Regions from separate parts of the Ruegeria sp. G5 genome, predicted to be linked through region 1. Evidence: riboswitches for the same ligand, from Rfam matches in the RefSeq annotation. Region 1 holds a riboswitch; each other region holds the start of a gene.
What was found. Region 1 has a riboswitch for cobalamin ahead of ACR0BD_RS07035 (DUF1636 family protein). Riboswitches for the same ligand answer to the same signal wherever they lie in the genome.
Positions count from the first base shown of each region.

Region 2: another riboswitch for cobalamin. It lies ahead of ACR0BD_RS13760 (hypothetical protein); the one in region 1 lies ahead of ACR0BD_RS07035 (DUF1636 family protein).
Region 3: another riboswitch for cobalamin. It lies ahead of ACR0BD_RS04810 (DUF1636 family protein); the one in region 1 lies ahead of ACR0BD_RS07035 (DUF1636 family protein).
Region 4: another riboswitch for cobalamin. It lies ahead of ACR0BD_RS04740 (CbtB domain-containing protein); the one in region 1 lies ahead of ACR0BD_RS07035 (DUF1636 family protein).

Region 1 is NZ_JBQFOK010000003.1:228,886-231,081, reverse strand. Features, by position in the region: gene ACR0BD_RS07040 (ABC transporter ATP-binding protein) at 1-502, opposite strand, end outside; gene ACR0BD_RS07035 (DUF1636 family protein) at 499-855, opposite strand; cobalamin riboswitch at 957-1,166, opposite strand; gene ACR0BD_RS07030 (bifunctional enoyl-CoA hydratase/phosphate acetyltransferase) at 1,343-2,196, shown strand, end outside.
Region 2 is NZ_JBQFOK010000007.1:167,301-169,496, forward strand. Features, by position in the region: gene ACR0BD_RS13755 (protein-tyrosine phosphatase family protein) at 1-416, shown strand, start outside; gene ACR0BD_RS13760 (hypothetical protein) at 418-822, opposite strand; cobalamin riboswitch at 907-1,125, opposite strand; gene ACR0BD_RS13765 (alpha/beta hydrolase family protein) at 1,377-2,144, shown strand; RNA gene ffs (signal recognition particle sRNA small type) at 2,151-2,196, opposite strand, start outside.
Region 3 is NZ_JBQFOK010000002.1:350,011-352,206, reverse strand. Features, by position in the region: gene ACR0BD_RS04815 (NAD(P)-dependent oxidoreductase) at 1-483, opposite strand, end outside; cobalamin riboswitch at 611-816, shown strand; gene ACR0BD_RS04810 (DUF1636 family protein) at 910-1,290, shown strand; gene cobW (cobalamin biosynthesis protein CobW) at 1,287-2,196, shown strand, end outside.
Region 4 is NZ_JBQFOK010000002.1:335,920-338,115, forward strand. Features, by position in the region: gene ACR0BD_RS04730 (hypothetical protein) at 1-341, opposite strand, end outside; gene ACR0BD_RS04735 (CbtA family protein) at 408-1,106, opposite strand; gene ACR0BD_RS04740 (CbtB domain-containing protein) at 1,111-1,281, opposite strand; cobalamin riboswitch at 1,318-1,525, opposite strand; gene cobF (precorrin-6A synthase (deacetylating)) at 1,570-2,196, opposite strand, start outside.

The DNA of each region.
Region 1 (2,196 bases):
GCTCGTCCAGAAACAAAAGCGACGGTCTTTGTGCCAGCGCACGCGCAATATGCGCCCGTTGGCGTTCACCACCGGACAAAACGGCCATACGCTTGTTCGCCAACGCGGTCAGACCAGTACGATCGAGAATGCGGTCTAAATCCCGTGCGTGCTGATCGACAGAGCGGTCTGCCTGGATCGGTATCTGGCCCAAAGCAACATAGTCTTTAAGGAACAAGCGGCCGTCGGGCAGCTCTTGCTGACTGACAACTGCGATCATCCTTGCCCGTTCGACCGCCGACAATGCGCGAAGACTACGCCCTTTGATTTCTATATCGCCGTGAACCAGCGTCTCTGCGCCACATAGCAGGTTCAAAAGTGTGGTTTTGCCCGCGCCATTCGGCCCCGCAATTGCAAGGATAGAGCCTTCCTCAAGGTCGAATGAAACATCCTGCAGCAACGCCTCACCGGATTGGGCAAAATAGCTTACGTCACTGGCCTGCAAAAAGGTTTTCTGGCTCATTTCTCTGGCCTCACAACCAAGGCAGGTATGCGCGCCAGCGTCTTTTCGTATAGGGCGGCAGGTCGATCTGAGGCGTTTGTCCAACCGTCGACGCTTTTATCATATTGGCGCGCAAATTCGGCCAGAGCATCGAGGTCTTGCGCCGTTTCAATTCCTCCAAAGAGGTAATGTGCTTTTCCGTTTCCCTGAAACCCAACCGTGGTTGGGGATGCACATCCGGCCATGCAATCGACGGTTCGGATGACAAAACTACTGGGAAGTTCCGGGCGCAAAGCCGCTGCAATTGCGTCGGCGTTCACGGTCCCGCGACAGGTTGAGCATACCAAAAGAACGTGATCTGCCGCGTTAGACATGGCACGGCCTGCTGAACGCCCGTGAGCCGGGTGATTTGGAAACGATGCCAGCCGGCGTATGCAGCGCCATGATGCCTCCTTCCAGGACACCCCGCCCCGGGTTGGTTACACTTCAGATGGCAGGTCTCCTGACTTACGGATCAACGCTATGCCACCCTTCCCGGCCCAAGTGGGCCAGTGGGAAATTGGCGTCGCTCACCGCTTACAGTTGCGGGGGCAGTTACGGATTTGGCTCGAGTTCACGCGCCTCACCGTATTCCCTTTTCATCCCTGGGGCTCAGCCTTTGGGAACCATCTGTCGCGTCATTGCCCGAGATCGTATTTCTGGTCAATACGAAAACAGACGTAATCGAATTGTCGCAATTTCATGGGAATTAGTTATGGCGCTTGACCTGACTGACCCGAAGCCTACAACGGCGACGACCTCTCAATTCCAGATCAGCGTTCCTTGCAACAGACCCGCTGCCAACAGCAAAGCTGACAGATCATGAAGATATTGGAAAATCGGACCTTTTCACAACTGAACGTCGGAGATCAGGCACAGTTGACGCGGTTGTGCACAGTAGACGACCTATATGCCTTTGCGTCAGCATCGGGCGATCACAACCCGCTGCACCTTGCTGCCTATGACGGGGATGGGGATGGGCGACCAGAAGCGATCGCCCCTGCGCTTTGGCCAGCAGCGCTTATCGCCGCTGTTTTGGGTAATATTTTGCCGGGTGCGGGTACACAGACCCGTCGCGTGGACTTAACGTTTCACGCACCAGTGGTGGCCGGTGATGAGCTGACTGCCTTTGTCACAGTCGCTGAAAAGCGCGACGACGGCGATTTGGTATGCACAACAGAAGTACACCGAGTGGGCGATAATATTCAGGTGCTAAGCGGTTCTGTTCAGGTCACGCCGCCGACCCAACACATGGAATTCGACTCGGTCGAAGTGCCGGGTCTTGTGGTACAGCGGCATCGCCATTTTGATGCTCTGCTTGAAAAAGCCCGACCGCTGGAGCCGATGCCAACTGCCGTGGTGGCACCCGAGGATCCAAATTCGCTTGGGGGCGCGCTGCTTGCCTATTCCAACGGGATCATTTTACCCATTCTAGTGGGCGATCCAGACAGAATTGCCAAGGCTGCCGCAGAGTTGGATGCCGACTTGGACGGGATCGAAATCGTCGAGGCAACTACCCACAGGTTGGCAGCACACCGTGCGGTTGATCTTGTTTTCGAGGGGCGCGCGCAGACCTTGATGAAGGGATATCTTCACACGGATGAACTGCTGCACGCCGTCTTGCGCCGTGAAAAAGGGCTGCGCACGGGGCGTCGCTTGTCGCATGTTTTCGTTAT
Region 2 (2,196 bases), on a different contig from region 1:
ACGCGCGGGATCTTCAGTCGATCCTGTCCTGGCGCCCCGATATGGTGTTGTCGATGACAACCGAGGCTGAGCTGCAGAGCGGCGGTGCCGGTTCGCTGGGTTCAGATTTGGCGCTTGGCAAAATCAAATGGGTACACCTGCCCATTGTTGATTTCGGCGCACCATCACCTGCGACTGAGGCCCTATGGCGGGACGTGTGTTCAGAGGTTGCCACAGCCTTGAAAAACGCAGGACGCATCCTTGTTCACTGTAAGGGCGGATGCGGCCGGTCTGGGATGATCGCCATGCGCCTGATGGTTGAACACGGAGAGCGACCAGATCAGGCGTTGGCGCGACTGCGAGCGGTTCGCCCCTGTGCCGCGGAAACGGATGCACAGTTGAAATGGGCCAGCAAACCAGCCCAAACGCCTCGTTGATTCAAGCGCCGGCGCGGTGTTCGTTGGATGCAGCCCGAGGCGCAAGTGCTGAAACCTCCAGCATGGCGCATGGCGGGTTCACCAAAAATCCTGCGGGTCTGGTTGTGAACACTGTTCCGAACATCATGTCTGCGTAGCCGTCAAGTTGGTCCGTAGAAACATCCGGGTCTGTATCGCAGAACACCCGGATTTGCGCGGGATGCGCCCGAAAACGGGCCGTGCATCCGGCAGCGCAATGGGACAGGTCGCTGCTGCCTTCGATTTCGAATGCATCTGTTGTAACTGGTTTAGCGCTTGCCGTTGCTTCTGCTAACGCGCGCGCCATGCGTGCCAGAGCAGGGCAAGGTTTGCCGGTTTTTTGGCACACAGTTGCGGTGTATTCGTGTGTTTTGGTCTTCCAGATCATATTGCGCCCTCCGCGCGCGGGACGAAGGGTGTGGATCAGGTAGCTCAGCCATGCTGCAGACCTGCCCGGACACCCCGCCCGAGTTTCGGTTTTCGTGCGATGGCAGGTCTCCTGACTTGCGGGTCGTTGCTTTGCTGACCTTCCCAGCCGTCTGGCCAGTGGTGTTTCAGCATCGCTCACCGCTTACAGTTGCGGGGGCAGTCTCGGATTTGGTCTGATCCGGCATCGCCGGGTGAACCGCACCGTGTTCCCTTTTCATCCGGCCCCGGCATCGGGGCAAGAACCATCACCCAATCGCTAGCGGGTGCATGGCCCCCGAGTCAAGCGAACTGTGGCCAAAACAAGTGGACGTTTGGTCAAGCAGAGTGGGTCTTGACTCCGAAGGATAGAACGTGGCGATTTAGGTGAACTAAGCAGTTTAGAATAGCCAACGCAGCACCATGTTAGACGTCAAGCCACCGGTAATGACCGAAGATTTTCGCATCCCGATCGGCGATGCGCATTTGTCTGCGCGTTTGTACCTGCCAGTTGCCGACCCGTAGATCGCAGTAGTCATACATGGTGCGACTGGTGTGCCGCGTGATTATTACCAGCATTTTGCGCGTTGGCTGGCTGAAGAGCAGGGGATTGCCTGTCTGACCTATGATTACCGCGCGTTTGGCCATTCAATGACGGGCCGCATGCGCAACGCTAAGGTGACGATGGCTGATTGGGCCCTGACAGATATGCCAGCCGCCCGAGCGGAAATGCGTAAAAGATATCCGCGAGCCAAACACTGGAGCATCGGTCATTCCCTGGGCGGGATGCTGGGCCCTGTTCAACCCGATATCGAATTTATTGACCGTATGATTTGTGTCTGCTCGGGACTTGTGACGGTTAACGATCATCCTTGGCCATATCGGGCGTTGGCATCGCTGTTCTGGTACGGTCATGCGCCATTGACTGTAAAGGCCCTTGGCTACCTGCCCGGCAAAGCATTGGGTTTTGGAACTGACCTTCCTGCGCCGGTCTACTGGCAATGGCGCAAATGGTGTACGGATCCTCGTAGCTATTTGCCTGATATAGGCACTTCGTTACCAAAGGCGCGCTGGGTCGAATGGCAAAAGCCGGTCGATCTGTTCAGCTTTGCAGATGACCAGACTGTCCCACCCAAGGCCGTTTGGCGACTTGCCGACCTATACGGTCCGACCGCGCGTCGGCATCTTTTGACGCCGCGGGAGTTCGATTTGGAGAAAGTAGGGCATATCGGCGCTTTTGCGCGTCGAAATGCAGCCGTCTGGCCGCGGCTTATTGCAGCGCAGTCCACAACAAACGACTTGTAAGGAATTAAGTGAGAGGTTGGACATCGACCCAAGCGGGGCTCGTTGTGGCTGC
Region 3 (2,196 bases), on a different contig from region 1:
CAAAACGCGACGTCCCATCGTGGTCAGAAATGGCAGGATTCTTTCAAAGGTCTCGCGATCGCAACCGGCGAAGATCGAGATGTTTCCCGTCGCCGCTCGGTGGCATCCGCCGGAAACCGGGCAATCCACTGCGGCACCGCCGCGCGCGATCACTTCGGACCCAAGACGTTTGACCTCTGCTTCGTCGGTCGTCGACATCTCCATCCAGATTTTCCCGGGGCCGACTTCGGGCAACATCTCTTGCATAACGGCATCTGAGGCGGCAGGAGACGGCAAACAGGTGATTACTGCGTCGCAATCCCGCATCAGCTGCGCAGGGCTTTCGGCTGGCTTGGCACCTTTTGCGACGAACGCCTCGACAAGCGCTGAATTCAGGTCATGAACGGTCAAGTCGATTCCATTGCGCAGCAACGATCCCGACAGCTTGCCCCCCACATTCCCCAGTCCGATAAATCCAACCTTCATTCGCTGCGCCTCCGTCATCGCATTTCATAGGCATGCCAGCACGAGAAACCGACCAGATCATGCCGCCCAGCGACGCCGACAGGTCGCTTTTCATCCCACTCACCAACAGATCAGCGTAACGCGCTTGACAAGCGACCTGCCGGTGCCGCATGTCCCATCCGTTGGTGTCTGCATCGGCAGATGAAAAGGGAATGCGTCAGCGGTTATCCGTCAAACGCAGCCGCCCCCGCGACCGTGACCGGAGAGGGTGCCCAAAGCCACTGGCCGAATGGCCGGGAAGGCGGGACACCTGCCAGAGCCAGGCCTCTGACATCCGCAAGCCGGGAGACCTGCCAACAGCCGAAGTTGAAACCGGACGGGGTGTTCCGGTGTCGGGTCCATGTCGCAACGCGTGGCCCGCATGAGACCCCGTCCCCCGCAAAAGGATCTGGGGGGATGAGAGACATGACCGAGACCACACCGGTTGAGCTGCTGGTCTGCACAACGTGCCGGCGCGGCCTGCCTGTCGAGGATGACGCGCAACGTCCCGGCGCTTTGCTTCACAAAGCACTAGAACAAGCCGAACTGCCCGAGGGCGTAACCCTGAAAGCCGTTGAATGCCTGTCGAATTGCGATCAGGGCTGTTCGATCGTTTTGCGCGGCGGTCCGGACCGCTGGACATTCGTCTACGAGAATCTGAACGAAACCGATCATGTCGACGTGATCGTTGAAGGCGCAAGCAAGTATCTGGCGACCGAGGATGGCTTGGTCAAATGGCGCGAACGCCCCGAACACTTCCGCAAGAACTGCGCCTCACGCATTCCCCCGATTGGAGCCCTGAAATGAGCAATCTCGAAAAACTCCCCGTCACCGTGATCACCGGCTTTCTGGGCTCGGGCAAAACCACGCTTGTGCGCCATTTGATGCAGAACCCACAGGGCAAGCGCCTGGCCGTCGTGGTCAATGAATTCGGCGATGTCGGCGTGGATGGCGATATCCTGAAGTCCTGCGCCATTCCGGACTGCCCTGCAGAAAACATCATGGAGCTGGCAAATGGTTGCATCTGCTGCACCGTGGCCGACGACTTTATCCCGACAATCGAAGCGCTGATGGCGCTGGAGCCGCGCCCGGATCATATCCTGATCGAAACATCTGGTCTGGCGTTGCCCAAGCCATTGCTGAAGGCGTTCGACTGGCCGGATATCCGTTCGAAAATCACCGTGGACGGTGTCATCGCCCTAGCCGATGCCGAGGCCGTAGCCGCCGGTCGCTTTGCCCCGAATGTCGAAGCGGTAGATGCCCAGCGGATGGCGGACGACTCGATTGATCACGAAACGCCGCTGTCCGAGGTGTTCGAGGATCAGATCTCTTGCGCCGACATCATCCTGCTGACCAAACCCGATCTGGCCGGTCCGGAAGGGATCGCAAAAGCCAAAGAGGTCATCGCCGCAGAAGCCCCCCGCCGCTTGCCGGTTGTTGAAGTGGCCGAAGGGGCTGTGGACGTGCGCGTTGTTCTGGGCCTCGAAGCCGCAGCCGAAGATGACATGGACGCGCGTCCCAGCCATCACGACGGCCACGATGACCATGAACATGATGATTTCGAAAGCATAATCGTCGACTTGCCGGAACAGACGGACCCGCTGGATCTGGTCGCAAAGATAGAACGTCTGGCCAATGAGCTGAACATCCTGCGCGTCAAGGGCTATGCCGCCGTTCAGGGCAAACCGATGCGCCTGCTGGTACAGGCGGTTG
Region 4 (2,196 bases), on a different contig from region 1:
TGACCGTTGACATAGACGTGCGCGTGACCCTCGCCGGGGATATCCTCGGCTGAGGCATTCTCGGGCGAAAACCGGAAGTTCCGCGGTACGACTTGCAGGTTCCAACCGGCCAACGGATCTTGCGTCAACGCGATTTCCAAGCCGGGTGCGTCTTCGCCGGCGGGCAGGTTGATGGCGGCCGAATGATCGTGGGCCGCTGCTTCGGAATGCGAAGCCCCGTGGTGGGCAGGATCGCCGTGGTCGTGGCCATCAAAGGTGACCCCGTTTGCGGCGGCGACAACAAATCCCGCGCCGCTGCCAAAGACCAGGCCGATTGCGAAAAGGGCAAGTGAGCGTGCCATTTCGTGTTCCTTGCATGCAAACATAGACACGCCGGGCAGGACCCGGCGTGTCAAAGCTGAATTAAATCAGGCCGTTACTTCTGCGCGTTGACCTTCGTGTTGCCAGAAATAGCCCGCGAATGCGCCAACCAGCACCCAGGCCACCAGACCGATGCCAAAGGCACGCGCGGCGAACAAAGCGCCAATCTCGGTCGGTACCGGGCCTGTGAAGACATCGGGTTCCGGAGCACCAATAAGGTGAGGGGCAACGAAAAGGGCAGCCGCGATCAGGTAGCTTACAAGGTTGCTGCCGAACGCGATCAGCCACAATGCCACAACTGCGGTTGCGACAGTGGCAAACCACCAAACCTGACGCGCGTACACGTCCGCTGCAGCTACGCCGGGAACTTCGGGTGCCAGAGAAAAGCCAGGGGCCAGGTGGAAGGCGATGAAACCGGCCAAACCCCACAGAACACCTGTGCGTCCGTCAATCTTGTGACCGTTGCCTTCTGCAACCGACATAAGCGCGACCATCAACAGCGCATACCCTGTGTAGGTAAGCATTGTGAAAATGACACTCAGCGCGTCGCGGAACAGTTCCGAAAACATACCGGGCAACTCGGGATGGGCTGAAACCGGGTCAGCGCCAAAATGCACCAATTCGCCCGACTCATAGAGTTCGGCGTGCAGTAAAACAGGTTGCACAAAAACCAACTGCAGCAAGGCGGCAATCAGCCCTGCTGCAGCACCAGCGAACAACGCGCTGGTCAAAATGCGGCTAAACATGGTGTTAGTGGCAGGGGAAGCCGGTCGCGTGACGCACGTCATGAGCAGCGTCATGCAGGGCGGCTGCCTGAACGTGACCGGTCAGCGTGATAATACCCAGGCCCAAAACCACTGCGAACATAACGGGCAGAATGCCAGCGCGTGAGGCCGATGCGGTTGCTGTTTGAGTCGCCATTCTAGTTCTCCTTTGCCGCCGCACCCGACGGCCGGTGTTTCAATACGTTGCCCGGCAGGTCTCCTGGCTCGCGGGTCGGTGCCTCTGTTCGCCTTCCCCCTGAAAAATCAGGAGTGGCTGGTTGAACAGGGGCTCTCCGCTTACAGTCGCGGGGGCGGCTGTGGAGTTGACCATTGGCGTGATCGCACCACATTCCCTCTTAGCCTACCAGCATCTCCGGCAGGACCAGACCCGTTCATTTAGCCCTTAGAGGTGCGCTGGCGCAATCGCCATTTGCGACATTTTTGGTCAGTTCACGCGCTTTTTTAGAAGATAGATGTCCATGATCCAGCCATGCTGGCTTCGGGCGCGGGCTCGGGTTTCCAGGATCTGTTGTGCAACTTCGGACAATTGTCCTTTGATCAGGATTTCTTCCTTCATCCCGACGTAAGCGCCCCACCAGATGTCAAACTCTGCCATCTCAAGGCTTTGGAACGAGCATTCTCCGTCCAGCATGACGGCGACCTTCGCGGTGACGTCGGGCCAACCCTCTTCGCGGATGCGTCGCCCGGTTGTAACAACATACGGCGCACCCAGATCATTGATCGGGATCGCATGGGCCGCGGTAAGCGCCTGAAGCGCCGTGATTCCGGGGATCACACGTGTCGACGGCTTCGGTTGCAGCCGAGACGCGATTCGCAAGGAACTGTCGTAGAGCGAGGGGTCCCCCCAAATCAGCAATGCAACGTGGCGCGCCTGAGGGTGGGCCGCAATCGCGTCTTGCCAACGCAACGCAATGGCATCGTGCCATTCGTCAACGCCCCGCAGGTATCCATCATCCGACCGGCGCTTGGGAATGTCGAAATAAGCGATCGTTGGCGGCGTTTCGGTCACCTGCGCGATGATCTCTTCCCGAAGCCCTGCCAGATCGGCCTT